Linked DNA regions of Methylocaldum szegediense. The protein of the gene in region 1 interacts with the protein of each later gene in a pairwise test. Links are inferred from orthologs where the notes say so. Each region holds a gene or a part of one and is shown on either strand. Other genes may lie near its edges. The genes, in order: eno and rpe.

Region 1 (6,590 bases):
GCTTCCGTGGCCCAGGTCTTGAAGAGGGTCTGCGCGTTCTCGAAAAGGTTAGGAGAGATGTCGGGGTACCGGTGCTGACCGACGTCCACGAGGATACGCCATTGCGCGAAGTCGCCGCCATAGTCGATGTGCTGCAGACGCCCGCGTTTCTCTGCCGTCAGACCAACTTTATTCAGAACGTCTGCAGGCAAGGAAAACCGGTCAATATCAAGAAGGGCCAATTCATGGCCCCTTGGGATATGAAGAACGTAGTCGACAAGGCGAGAGCCGTCGGCAACGAACAAATCCTCGTCTGCGAGCGCGGTGTCTCGTTCGGTTACAACAATCTGGTTTCCGACATGCGCTCGCTCGCCGTCATGCGCGAGACCGGTTGTCCCGTCGTGTTCGACGCCACCCACTCGGTGCAATTGCCCGGTGGCCAGGGCACGGCTTCCGGAGGACAGCGTGAATTCATCCCGATCTTGGCCAAGGCCGCTGTGGCGGTGGGCATCTCTGGCCTGTTCATGGAGACCCACCCCGAACCGGACAAAGCAAAAAGCGACGGACCCAATTCTTGGCCTTTGACTCGCATAAAGGAGCTCTTGGAGGTGCTTGTCGAAATTGACCGCATTGTTAAACAACACGGAATGATCTAAACGGAATTGATTTCATAACGAAATCCCAACACCAGAGGAACGGAACCCATGAGCAAAATCACCGAAGTATGGGCACACGAAGTGCTCGACTCCCGAGGCAATCCCACCGTCGCCGTAGAGATTACGCTCGAATCCGGAGCAACCGGCTGCGCCATGGTCCCTTCCGGCGCTTCCACCGGTACGCGCGAAGCCATCGAACTCAGGGACGGCGACAAAGCGCGCTATTTGGGGAAAGGTGTTCTGAGAGCCGTCGAGAATGTCAAAACGACGATCCGGTCCGCTATTCTAGGTATGGACGCCGAAGATCAGACGGCTATTGACCAAAAGATGATCGAACTGGACGGCACCGAAAATAAAGGTCGTCTAGGAGCGAATGCCATTCTCGGCGTTTCCTTGGCGGCCGCCCACGCCGCGGCGAACGACGCAGGAAAACCGCTCTACGCCTATCTCAACCGGAACGGCGAGTTCCTGCTCCCCGTGCCGATGATGAACATCATCAACGGCGGCGCACATGCCGATAACAGCATCGACATGCAAGAGTTCATGATTCTTCCCGTCGGTGCACCCAGTTTCCGGGAAGCGCTCCGCTATGGAGCGGAAGTCTTTCATGCGCTGAAAAAAATCTTGGCCGAGCGGGGTCTCGGAACCGGCGTAGGCGATGAGGGTGGCTTCGCCCCTAATCTACCGTCCAACGAATCCGCGATCACTGTCATTTTGGAAGCGATTGAGCGAGCCGGATACAAAGCGGGAGAAGACATCTATCTCGGTCTTGACGTTGCTAGTTCGGAGTTCTACCGAGATGGCATCTATACGCTGGAATCCGAGAACAAGCGCTTCAACTCGGCTGAATTCACGGACTATCTCGCCGCCTGGGTCGACAAGTATCCAATCATCACCATCGAAGACGGTATGGCCGAAAACGACTGGGATGGTTGGAAACGCTTGACCGATCGCCTGGGCAATAACATCCAGTTGGTAGGCGACGATCTTTTCGTCACGAACCCTTCCATCCTAAAGCAAGGCATCGAGGCCCGAATCGCCAACGCCATCCTGATCAAGGTCAACCAAATCGGTACCTTGACCGAAACCCTGGAAGCCATCGCCATAGCTCAGCAGGCCGGGTACGCGGCCGTTGTCTCGCACCGCTCCGGCGAAACCGAGGACACCACGATCGCGGATCTCGCGGTGGCCACTTGCGTAGGGCAAATCAAAACCGGTTCTCTCAGCCGGTCCGACAGAATCGCCAAGTACAACCGGCTACTCAAGATTGAAGAGCAACTGGGGGCCAAAGCCCGATACGCCGGACGTAGAGCCTTCCGTCAGACGCTCTGAGAGACTGGACGCCGTCCGACAGCCGTGTGAGAAAGCTGATCATCTTTCTGCTGGTATTGATAGCCTTGCTGCAGTATCGGCTGTGGCTGGGCGACGGCGGAATTGCGGAGTTGCAGGAGTTACAGGATCGTATTGACAAGCTTACTGAAGAGGGCGAAAAACGGCGCGAACGCAATGCCGCGCTGGAGGCCGACGTCAGGGATTTGAAGGAAGGTACGGATGCGATCGAAGAGCGGGCTCGTCAAGAGCTCGGCATGATCAAGCAAGGTGAAATTTTCATCCAAGTGATCGAAATGCCGAAGAACAAGACGCACGAACAGGCACCACGATCAAAGCCTACCGAGCGGAACTCGCCGCCGGTAACCGAAAGGCCCCGTTAGCCACGTCCCATGACCGACATCGACCTAAACCAACGATTCTGGGCTGTCGTCCCGGCAGCCGGCGTGGGCAAGCGCATGGGGGCCGAGGTACCCAAACAATACCTCGAAGTTCTGGGCAAGCCGGTACTGCAACATACTCTGGAACGATTGCTGCAGATCGACGCCTTCTCAGGTATTGTCGTTGCTCTCGGCAGCGAGGACGCTTATTGGCCAGAACTGGCATGCGCCACCCATCCCAAGATACGCACAGCGCCAGGCGGCAAGGAACGCGCCGACTCCGTGCTTTCCGCTTTGATGAGCCTCGAAGGCACCGCCGCACCGGACGACTGGGTATTGGTACACGATGCCGCTCGCCTCTGCATCACAAGCGGCGACATCCAAAAACTGATCAGGACGCTTGGGAACGATCCGGTGGGCGGGATATTGGCGCTGCCGGTCACGGACACCTTGAAGGGCGTTGAAACGGGGGAAATCATCGAAACCATCGACCGAAGCCGGATCTGGCGCGCGCTGACGCCCCAGATGTTTCGCTTTGGTATGCTCAAGCACGCGCTGATCGATGCGGCCGAGCGGAAACTCGTGGTGACCGACGAAGCCAGCGCTCTCGAACTTCAAGGATGGCGTCCCAAGTTCGTAGAAGGACGCCCGGACAACATCAAGATCACCCGGCCGGAGGACTTGTCCCTGGCTGCTTTTTACCTGGAGCGACAATGCTACGAATAGGCCAAGGTTATGATGCGCATCGGTTCAAAGAGGGTGGCCAACTGGTTCTTGGGGGCGTGGCCATAGACTACGAAAAAAGCCTGGCGGCTCACTCGGATGGAGATGTTGCCTTGCACGCCTTGTGCGATGCCTTACTTGGTGCGGCGGCGCTGGGCGACATCGGTCGTCATTTCCCGGATTCCGACCCGAAGTTCAAAGGCATAGACAGTCGTGTTCTGCTCCGCGACGTTCACGCCAAAATCGTCGAGAACGGTTATTCCGTCTGCAACGTCGATTTGACCATCGTCGCACAACAACCCCGGCTGGCACCCTACATCGAAAAAATGCGCACAACCATCGCGGATGACCTCGCGATTGCGTACGATGCGGTCAACGTCAAAGCCACCACAACCGAAGGCATGGGCTTCGAAGGCCGGGGCGAAGGCATCTCTGCCTATGCGGTAGCGCTTCTCCGCAAAACCTAAAGCCATGGGCGATTCGAACGCCGCCCTGCCCTACGCTTTCGGCGGCCCCGCCGGGACTGGCGCGATCAAGACCTCGCCGGAAGATTTCATCGTCGAGGAAGTGCTGGGTTTCGAACCCTCGGACCAAGGCGAGCATGTTTTTCTACGCATCGAAAAGCGCGGCGAAAACACGGATTATGTCGCACGCCAGTTGGCTCGTTTTGCGGGCGTCTCGGCGCGGGACATCGGTTACGCCGGTCTCAAAGACCGCCACGGCAAAACCATTCAATGGTTCAGTGTGTGGCTGCCGGGCAAACCCGAACCGGATTGGCGCCAACTCGAGTCGCCGTCTCTCCGCATACTCCAAGTCCGCCGCAATGGCCGCAAGCTTAGAAAAGGCGCCGCGGTCGCCAACCGCTTCAAGATCACCGTTCGCGAGTTGAAACACGATCCCGCAGTGCTGGAGCAACGCCTGAAGCAAGTCGCCGCCCGAGGCGTTCCCAATTATTTCGGTACGCAACGTTTTGGCCGCGAAGGACACAATGTCGCCAAAGCGTCAGCTCTTTTCGCGGGAACGTTAGGGCGCGCGGACCCGCATCGACGCGGAATTTATCTATCAGCGGCACGTTCCTATCTGTTCAACCGAATCCTTGCCAGCCGGGTCGCGCAAAACAACTGGGACCAGGCCATCAGCGGCGATGTCTTCATGTTTTCAGACTCGCGCAGCTTTTTCAAACCCGAAACGATTACCCCGGAAATTACCCAACGGATCGAGGCCAGGGAGATTCATCCAAGCGGCGTTCTCTGGGGCAAAGGCACGCCCGCCGTCAGCGACCAAGCGTTAGCGATAGAAGCGGCTATCGTCGAAGAAGAGTCCGAACTCTGCCGCGGACTCGAAGCGTTCGGACTCGAAATGGCCCGCCGGCCGCTGCGGCTTTGCCCGGAAGGCTTTAATTGGGAACTTTGCGACCGAAGCCGCTTGCGTTTGTGTTTCACGCTCCCCTCCGGGGCTTACGCGACCGCAGTTCTGCGGGAACTGATCGATATCGACCATTCAGACGACTAAAGGAGCCTCATGGACTGCCATCAAGTCTATTATTTGGCCTTACTGCAAGGGCTGACGGAGTTTCTGCCGATCTCCAGCGCCGCTCACCTTATCCTGGCACCGACGCTTTTCGGCTGGCACGACCAAGGCTTGGCCTTCGACGTAGCTGTACATATCGGGACGCTTACCGCGGTCGTGGTCTATTATGCGGGCGCCCTGCGGGATATGGCCGGAGCCTGGTGGCGCTCGATCTCCGGAAAAGGCATGAATACCGACGCCAAACTGGCCTGGTATGTGATTTTGGGAACAATCCCCGCCGGCCTCGCCGGATTGGCAGCCAACCACTACGTCGAGACCCAGTTGCGCAACCCGCTGGTCATCGCCGCCAGCACGATCGTATTCGCCCTGATTCTCTGGCTAGCACAAAAAGTAAGCGCCGAGCGACGCACCGATGCCGACATGAACTGGAAGGACGCGGTGATCGTCGGCCTTTTTCAGGCGATCGCATTGGTTCCCGGCACATCCCGATCCGGTATCACAATCACTGGTGGTTTGTTCCTCGGACTCAACCGGAAAGCCGCCGCCCGCTTTTCGTTCTTACTATCTATACCGGTAACCGCATTGGCTGGTTTACTCAAGACCTACGAACTCGCGGTGTCCGACCACGCGGTATCTTGGTGGAACATGTTCCTCGGCGCACTACTCTCGGGCGTCGTCGCTTACGTCACCATCGACTGGTTTCTGCGCCTTCTCGACCGCATCGGTATGCTGCCTTTCGTGATCTATAGGCTGATTCTGGGAGGCGTGCTCCTTTATCTTTTTCTGCCCGGTTAGCTCCGTGCCGTTTTTCCTGCAGCGGGGGGCGCAACCCGGTAGAATACAAGGATTCTTTCCATCAACGGCCTAAAAGGATCATCATGTCTGTTGGACAATTTTGTAACCGCGATACGGTTATCCTGCGAAAAGAAGACTCGATTATCGATGCGGCTAAAGTGATGCGCGAGTTCCACGTGGGCAGCGCCATCGTAGTCGAGGATTCGACTGGAGGCGTCAAGCCGGTCGGCATCGTGACTGACCGGGATTTGGTCGTTGAAATCCTCGCCGCAGAATTGGACCCGAGCGCCGTCACCATTGGCGATATCATGAGTTATGATCTCATTACCGCCCACGAAGAGGACGGGCTATGGGAAACCTTGCAGCGAATGCGCATCAAGGGCGTGCGCCGAATCCCGGTGGTCGACCAACAAGGATTGTTGGCCGGAATTTTGACGAGCGACGATCTCCTGGAAATACTCGCCAGCGAGCTTACCGAACTAGTCAAAGTCATCGGCAAAGAACAGGAACGGGAACGAAAAACGCGCGGCAGTCTCACCTAGATGGCCGGACTGGCCAGATTGTCAGGTGTGATCGAGTTGAGCAATTGCGCGGTTCGCCCCGCTTGAGTAAGCGAATTCCGATTTGTCACGATCGATTTCGAGGTTACGACACCCATGAACGTTACGATTTACCACAATCCCCGCTGCAGCAAATCACGCGCGACTCTCGAGCTGCTCAAGAGTAAAGGCATAGAACCCACCGTAATCGAATATTTGAAAACGCCACCCAGCGCATCCGAACTGGAAGACATTCTGACCAAGCTGAAAATGGAACCGCGCGACCTGATGCGCAAAGGCGAAGCGGTTTATAAGGAAGCGGGCCTGGATAATCCAGCATTGGATCGAAAAGCGTTGATCGCCGCGATGGTGGAAAACCCGATTCTCATCGAGCGTCCCATCGTGCTGGCAAACGGAAAAGCCGCTATCGGGCGCCCGCCGGAAAACGTATTGAACATTATTTAACGCCCCTGGGTCTCAAGCGACCTCTTCCGGCCACGCCGGCATGCATTGACCTATTCAAACGTTTCGTCCTTTCCATGGTTGAAGTTCTAATCGTCTACTACAGCCGTTGGGGTGCCACCGCCGAAATGGCCAATCTGATCGCCAGAGGTGTGGAGGAAGTTCCCGGCGCCGTCGCCAAGATCCGTACCGTTCCT
Region 2 (6,507 bases), 3.1 Mb from region 1 along the record:
GCACCTGGGCTGCCACCACCACTTCTTCCACGCTCTCGCCCTTGGCGCGAAGCGCGACCAGAAAGGCTCCGATTTGCGCCGGCGTGGCACCGCCGCTCATGATGGTCCGCATGACCTTGCGCATCTGTGATGCATCTAGATCCTTTCTATCTAGCAAAGTCTGCAGGACGCCTGGCATTTCCATCGAGAGCCCTCACTGGTTCAAAAAATTTCGCAGCAGGTCGTGGCCCTGCTCCGTGAGGATGGATTCCGGATGGAACTGCACGCCTTCGATGGCGAGCTGCTTGTGCCTTACGCCCATGATTTCCTCGATCTTGCCGTCCCGATCCTCGGTCCAGGCGGTAACTTCTAGGCAATCCGGAAGGGTTTCCTGCTCGATCACTAGGGAATGGTAACGAGTTGCCTGGAACGGATTGTTGAGACCGCGAAACACCCCCTGATTCCTATGGTGCACCATGGAGCACTTGCCGTGCATGATGCTCTTGGCGTGAACGATCTTGCCGCCGAACGCGTAACCGATGCTCTGATGCCCGAGACAAACGCCCAAGATGGGATACTTGCCCGCATAACGGCGAATCGTATCCACCGAGATGCCCGCCTCTTTCGGCGTACAAGGTCCCGGCGAAATGACGATCTTGTCCGGAGCGAAGTCTTCGATCTCTTCGACGTCGATCTGGTCGTTGCGCACCACTTCCACCTCGGCGCCCAATTCCGCCAGATACTGGACTAGGTTGTAAGTAAACGAGTCGTAGTTGTCGATCATCAAGACGCGGGATCTCATAAGCTGCGCCCTCCCTCGAGCCCGGCTTCGGCCATGGCGACCGCTCGAAACACCGCGCGCCCTTTATTGAGAGTCTCTTCCCATTCGTTGCGGGGAACGGAATCGTACACCACACCCGCTCCCGCCTGGATATGCAGGATCCCGTCTCGGATAACGGCGGTGCGAATCGCGATGGCCGTATCCAGGTTTCCGGACCAGCCGATGTAACCGACGGCACCGGAATAAATCCCGCGTTTGACCGGTTCCAGCTCGGCGATGATTTCCATGGCTCTGATCTTGGGCGCGCCGCTGACGGTTCCTGCCGGGAACGTCGCGGCAAGTACGTCGTAAGCGTCCTTACCCTTGGCCAGGCGGCCGGTGACGTTGGACACGATATGCATGACGTGGGAATAGCGCTCGATGATCATTTTGTCGGTGACGCGGACGCTGCCGGTCTCCGCCACCCGCCCGGTATCGTTTCGGCCGAGATCGATCAGCATCAGGTGTTCGGCGATTTCCTTTGGATCGGCCAAAAGTTCACGCTCTAGTGCCAGGTCCTCTTCGGGAGTCTTGCCCCGCCGCCGCGTGCCGGCGATCGGTCGGACTGTGATGGTCTCGTCCTCGACGCGCACCAGGATTTCAGGCGAAGAACCGACCACGTAAAAATCCCCGAGATTCAGGTGAAACATGTAAGGCGAGGGATTCAGACAGCGCAAGGCGCGGTATAAATCCATGGGCGAAGCGGAATACGGAATCGAGAGACGCTGGGAAAGAACCACCTGCATCACGTCGCCTTCGACGATGTATTCCTTCACCCTCCGCACTGCGTTTTCGAAACCCTCTTGGGTGAAGCCGGAAACAAAGTCGCTTTCATCGACCTGTTTTTGAGTTCCCTGCCCTCGGTTGCCCGGCAAACGGTTCTGCCGAAGGCCTTGGATCAGCATGTCCAGCCGATCCTGCGCCTGATAGTAGGCGTTCGGTTCGGCCGGGTCGACATGCGTCAGAACCAGCAGCTTGCCCGAAAGATTGTCGAAAACCAGCACTTCCTCGGACACCATCAGCAGGATGTCCGGAACTCCTATCGGATCGGGCTTCTCGCAATGCAACTGGGGCTCGATGTAGTGAATTGTCTCATACCCGAAATAGCCGACCAGCCCGCCGGTAAAGCGAGGCAACCCTTCGATCTGCGGGACTTTGAAACCCGCACCGTAGCGCCGGATCCAGTCGAGTGGGTTGTCGACGCGGTCGGCTTCGACGATGTGTCCGTCCTTCTCGACCATGATGTCGTTACCGCACACCCGGATCACGGTGCGGCACGGCAGACCGATGATGGAATAACGCCCCCACTGTTCGCCCCCGTGTACGGACTCGAACAGATAGGAATAAGGCGCGTCGGCCAGTTTGAGATACGCGCTCAAGGGCGTATCGAGGTCCGCTAGCACCTCGCGGGCGAGTGGAATGCGGTTGTAGCCTTGATCGGCGTACTGCTGAAATCGTTCGGGCGTCATGATGCTTCATCCATTCAGGTAGAGCGGGTTAGCGAAGCATAACCCAACAGGCGGTTGATCGGGTCAAAGCCTTCGGGCTCGACCCTCTATGTTCGAGGCGGGTTCAGCGACGCCATCGCTCTTTCAGAACGGATCGATCCATGGTGCTCACGCAGCTTTCTTGAACAAAGCGGGCAACTCGGTCAGAGAGGAAACAACGGCATCCGGCTTGAGACATTCGACGCCATTGCCGCCGTGATAGCCGTAAGGCACGCAGACGACCATAAATCCTGCCGCCCGCGCGGCTTTCACATCGTTGACGGAGTCTCCGACCATCAGACCGCGGGAAGGTTCGATTCCGAAAAACTCGGCGGTTTTCAGCAAAGGATACGGATCGGGCTTGAGCTTCTCGAACTCATCGCCACAGCCGACGAAGTCCATGTCCTGCAGCACGCCCAGACGGTCTAGCAGGGGACGGGTAAACCTCGAATGCTTATTGGTAACACACGCCAGGCGAAAACCCACCGCCTTGAGCTGCTTCAACGCTTCAGCGACGCCAGGAAACAAGCGGCTTCGATTGCAAACGTTCGCCTCGTACAAATCCATGAACATCGTCAAAGCCTCGTCGAATGGCGGCGGGTTGTCCTGCGGCCAAAGTTCGCCGGTCAGCGCACGCTTCACCAACATATTCACGCCGTTGCCGATCCAACGTCTCACCCGCGGCTCGCCTGCCGAGGGCAACCCCAGACGCCCCAGCACGGCATCAATGGCATCGGCCAGATCCGGTAAGCTGTCGACGAGCGTACCGTCCAGGTCGAAAGCGACGAGATCCGGCGTGTGTACCAGCATCAAACGGCGCGAGCCTTAGCTATCTCTTCCCGCAAGGCACGCACAATCGAGTCGTAACGGTTCGGGTCACTCTCCTTGCCCGCACCGAAAATGGCCGACCCTGCGACGAACGTGTCCGCCCCCGCCGCGGCGATCTCGCGGATGTTGTCCACTTTCACCCCGCCGTCGATCTCCAGGCGGATGTTGCGCCCGCTGGCCTCGATACGCCGCTTGGTCTCACGCAACTTGTCCAGCACGTACGGAATGAAGGATTGACCGCCGAAACCGGGGTTCACGGACATGAGCAGGATCATGTCTAATTTCTCCATCACATGATCCAAGTAATTGAGCGGCGTCGCTGGATTGAACACCAGCCCCGTCTTGCAGCCCGAGTCCTTGATGAGCTGAAGCGTGCGATCCACATGCTCGGACGCTTCCGGGTGAAACGTGATATAAGTAGCACCGGCCTTCGCGAAATCCGGGATAATCCGATCCACCGGCTTGACCATCAGGTGCACGTCGATGGGCGCGGTAACTCCGTACTTCCGAAGCGCCTCGCACACCAAAGGACCGATAGTGAGATTGGGGACATAATGGTTGTCCATGACATCGAAATGGACAATGTCCGCACCGGCGTTCAAAACGTTTACGACTTCTTCACCGAGGCGGGCAAAATCGGCAGACAAAATCGAAGGCGCAATCCAGCTTTCATTCATAGGCGATGGCTCTCTTTAAGCAAAAAACGGAACGCTTGAAACGTTCCGACTAAAATCGAGTTGGATAGTCTCAACTTATTTTTACATTTCCCGGTTTTTTCCGAGTCCGGTCCGAGTGGATGGGGTATTTTCACATTTGGCTTCCGGAGGGGCAAGCTGAAGCCTTCTCGACATTGCCCGTCCGATGCACCGAAAGATCTCTATTCTTTTAAAAGGAAGTTCCGATCATCGACGGGGCTGTCGCAGGCTCTCCTGAATCTGTCGAAATGGCTTGAATGAAAATCTATTGACTCATTTCTTGAATTGAGGTCCAGTCGAGCGAAGAAAAGCCATATTGTTTGAGAGGAATATGGTAAAGAAGACGCCGAAGGAAGAAACCACCATACCGCCCGGCACGCCATGGTTTCACTGGAAGTACGGCGAGAACGGTTTGGAGGCTTGCTTGATTATGATACGCGGCCCTCAGGTCGGAAGGCGGGTCGTACTTGATAAGGACGAGATAGTCCTCGGCCGTTCTAAGAATGCGGATGTCCAAATTGAGGAAAGTTGCGTTTCACGGCAGCACGCAGTCATCAAAAGAGAGGCGTCGACCTTCATCATCATCGACCAGAACAGTACCAACGGAACTTTCGTCAATTCCGAGAGGCGCGTGACCTGTGTCCTGCGCGACCAGGATCTGATCACGATCGGAAACACGATCTTCAAGTTCATCGCCAAAAACAGCCCGGAACTCCACTACCACGAGGAGTTACATAAGCAGGCCAGCCTCGACCCCGTGCTGCAAATCCACAACAAGCGATTCTTCCTGGAATACCTCGAACAAAAGTGCCATCGCAGTCTGCTCTTGCCGACCAAATTGGCCATCATTCTGTTCGATATCGATCACTTCAAGCGTATCAACGACACCTATGGTCACCAAACCGGAGACCAGGTCTTGCTGCACGTCGCCAATATCGTAAAGAGCCGCCTGCGAAACAGCGATATTTTCAGCCGGTACGGGGGGGAAGAATTTGCGGTCGCTCTGCCGGATAGCGACGCCGAACAAGCCGGGATGACAGCCGAAAAATTACGGCGCGCCGTCGAGGCCACGGCCGTCATCCGCGACGAAGACGAAATTCGAGTGACCATCAGCCTCGGAGCCGCGTCCCTAGAACCCGCCGGGTCGCCAATACGTTCCTGGCGGGATTTGATAGAGCGCGCGGACAGCGCGCTATACGAAGCCAAGAAAGCAGGCAGAAACCGAACCATTGTCTATCGCGGGACTCGGTAAACGCCGGCGTACTGCTAAAATGGCGCTTTCATTCCGCCCTAGCCAATAATCCTCATGCCCGAGCCAAACGAAAAAAGACTCGTCCTCGTCGACGGTTCCTCGTTCCTCTACCGCGCGTTTCACGCCCTACCGCCTCTCAATAACTCGCGAGGTGAACCGACCGGCGCGGTACTAGGCGTCGCCAATATGCTGCGCAAGCTGATCGGAGAGTATGAGACTTGCCATATCGCGGTCGTATTCGACGCGCCCGGAAAAACGTTCCGCGACGACCTTTTCGAACATTACAAAGCACATAGACCGCCGATGCCGGATGAACTTCGGGCGCAGATTCAGCCTCTGCACGACATCATTCGGGCGCTGGGGCTGCCCTTGCTGATCGAGCCGGGCGTAGAGGCCGACGACGTCATCGGAACTCTTACGATGAAAGCGGTCGAGCAAGGGTATTCGGTCGTCATTTCCACCGGCGACAAGGACATGGCGCAACTGGTCAACGACCGGGTGATACTGGAAAACACCATGTTCGACACCCGCCTCGACGTCGAGGGCGTGAAAACCAAGTTCGGCGTGCCGCCCGAACGCATCGTCGACTATCTGGCCTTGGTGGGCGATACCTCGGACAACATTCCCGGCATTCCCAAGGTAGGACCGAAAACCGCGGCAAAATGGCTGACCCAATACGGCTCGCTCGACGCTATCGTCGCGCATGCCGACGAGATCGGCGGCAAGGTCGGTGAGCACCTCCGTGCCCATCTCGATCAAATTCCCCTGTCGCGCCAGTTGGCCACCATTAAATGCGACGTGGAACTATCGATCGGTCCGGACGATTTGAAGCGAGCCGAACCTGATCACGCCACCCTTCGGGAAATCCTGGTCCGTCTCGAATTCAACTCTTGGCTCCGGCAGATGGATGGTGCGAATACCGTTGAGAAACCGGCCGCTGCCGCTCCTCAAGGGGTAACGAAAGGCAATTATCAAACGATCTTGAGCGAGGACGAGCTGGAGCGCTGGCTCAAGAAACTGGAAGCCGCGGACTACTTCGCTTTCGACACCGAAACCACCAACCTAGATTACAGCCGAGCCGAAATCGTGGGGCTCTCTTTCGCGGTGGAACCGGGCGAAGCAGTCTACGTCCCGGTGGCTCACGACTATCCCGGCGCGCCCGCGCAGCTCAGCCGCGACTATGTTTTGGAAAAGCTTCGGCCTTTGCTGGAAGATCCGAAGCGCCCTAAGATCGGACAGAATCTCAAATACGACGCCAACGTTCTCGCCAATCACGGCGTCTCGCTGACCGGCATCCGCCACGACACCATGCTGGAATCCTATGTGCTCAACAGCACCGCCACCCGGCACGACATGGACTCCCTGGCCGAACTCTATCTCAATCACCGCACCATCCATTACGAAGACGTAACCGGAAAAGGCGCGAAACAGATTCCTTTCCAGCAG

What was found.
Region 2: the proteins of eno (region 1) and rpe interact in binary tests that used the Escherichia coli proteins (3 or more experiments, as listed by UniProt). The link is inferred for Methylocaldum szegediense from one-to-one orthologs.

Annotation. Positions count from the first base shown.
Region 1 is NZ_OX458333.1:4,353,143-4,359,732, reverse strand. The notes cover bases 1-2,825. They hold eno (phosphopyruvate hydratase), read left to right. Parts: upstream 1-683; coding sequence 684-1,967; downstream 1,968-2,825. Other genes in these bases: ispD (2-C-methyl-D-erythritol 4-phosphate cytidylyltransferase), read left to right, coding at 2,357-2,825; ftsB (cell division protein FtsB), read left to right, coding at 1,994-2,347; kdsA (3-deoxy-8-phosphooctulonate synthase), read left to right, coding at 1-635. In the rest of the region: more of ispD, read left to right, coding at 2,826-3,070; ispF (2-C-methyl-D-erythritol 2,4-cyclodiphosphate synthase), read left to right, coding at 3,058-3,534; tRNA pseudouridine(13) synthase TruD, read left to right, coding at 3,539-4,579; QEN43_RS19035 (undecaprenyl-diphosphate phosphatase), read left to right, coding at 4,589-5,392; QEN43_RS19030 (CBS domain-containing protein), read left to right, coding at 5,476-5,934; arsC (arsenate reductase (glutaredoxin)), read left to right, coding at 6,049-6,396; wrbA (NAD(P)H:quinone oxidoreductase), read left to right, coding at 6,471-6,590. UniProt on the Escherichia coli protein: Catalyzes the reversible conversion of 2-phosphoglycerate (2-PG) into phosphoenolpyruvate (PEP). It is essential for the degradation of carbohydrates via glycolysis.
Region 2 is NZ_OX458333.1:1,257,552-1,264,058, reverse strand. Bases 1,944-4,685 are described here. They hold rpe (ribulose-phosphate 3-epimerase), read right to left. Parts: upstream 3,792-4,685; coding sequence 3,096-3,791; downstream 1,944-3,095. Other genes in these bases: QEN43_RS05265 (GGDEF domain-containing protein), read left to right, coding at 4,141-4,685; QEN43_RS05275 (phosphoglycolate phosphatase), read right to left, coding at 2,416-3,096; trpE (anthranilate synthase component I), read right to left, coding at 1,944-2,268. Also shown: trpD (anthranilate phosphoribosyltransferase), read right to left, coding at 1-184; QEN43_RS05285 (anthranilate synthase component II), read right to left, coding at 194-781; more of trpE, read right to left, coding at 778-1,943; more of QEN43_RS05265, read left to right, coding at 4,686-5,061; polA (DNA polymerase I), read left to right, coding at 5,116-6,507. UniProt on the Escherichia coli protein: Catalyzes the reversible epimerization of D-ribulose 5-phosphate to D-xylulose 5-phosphate.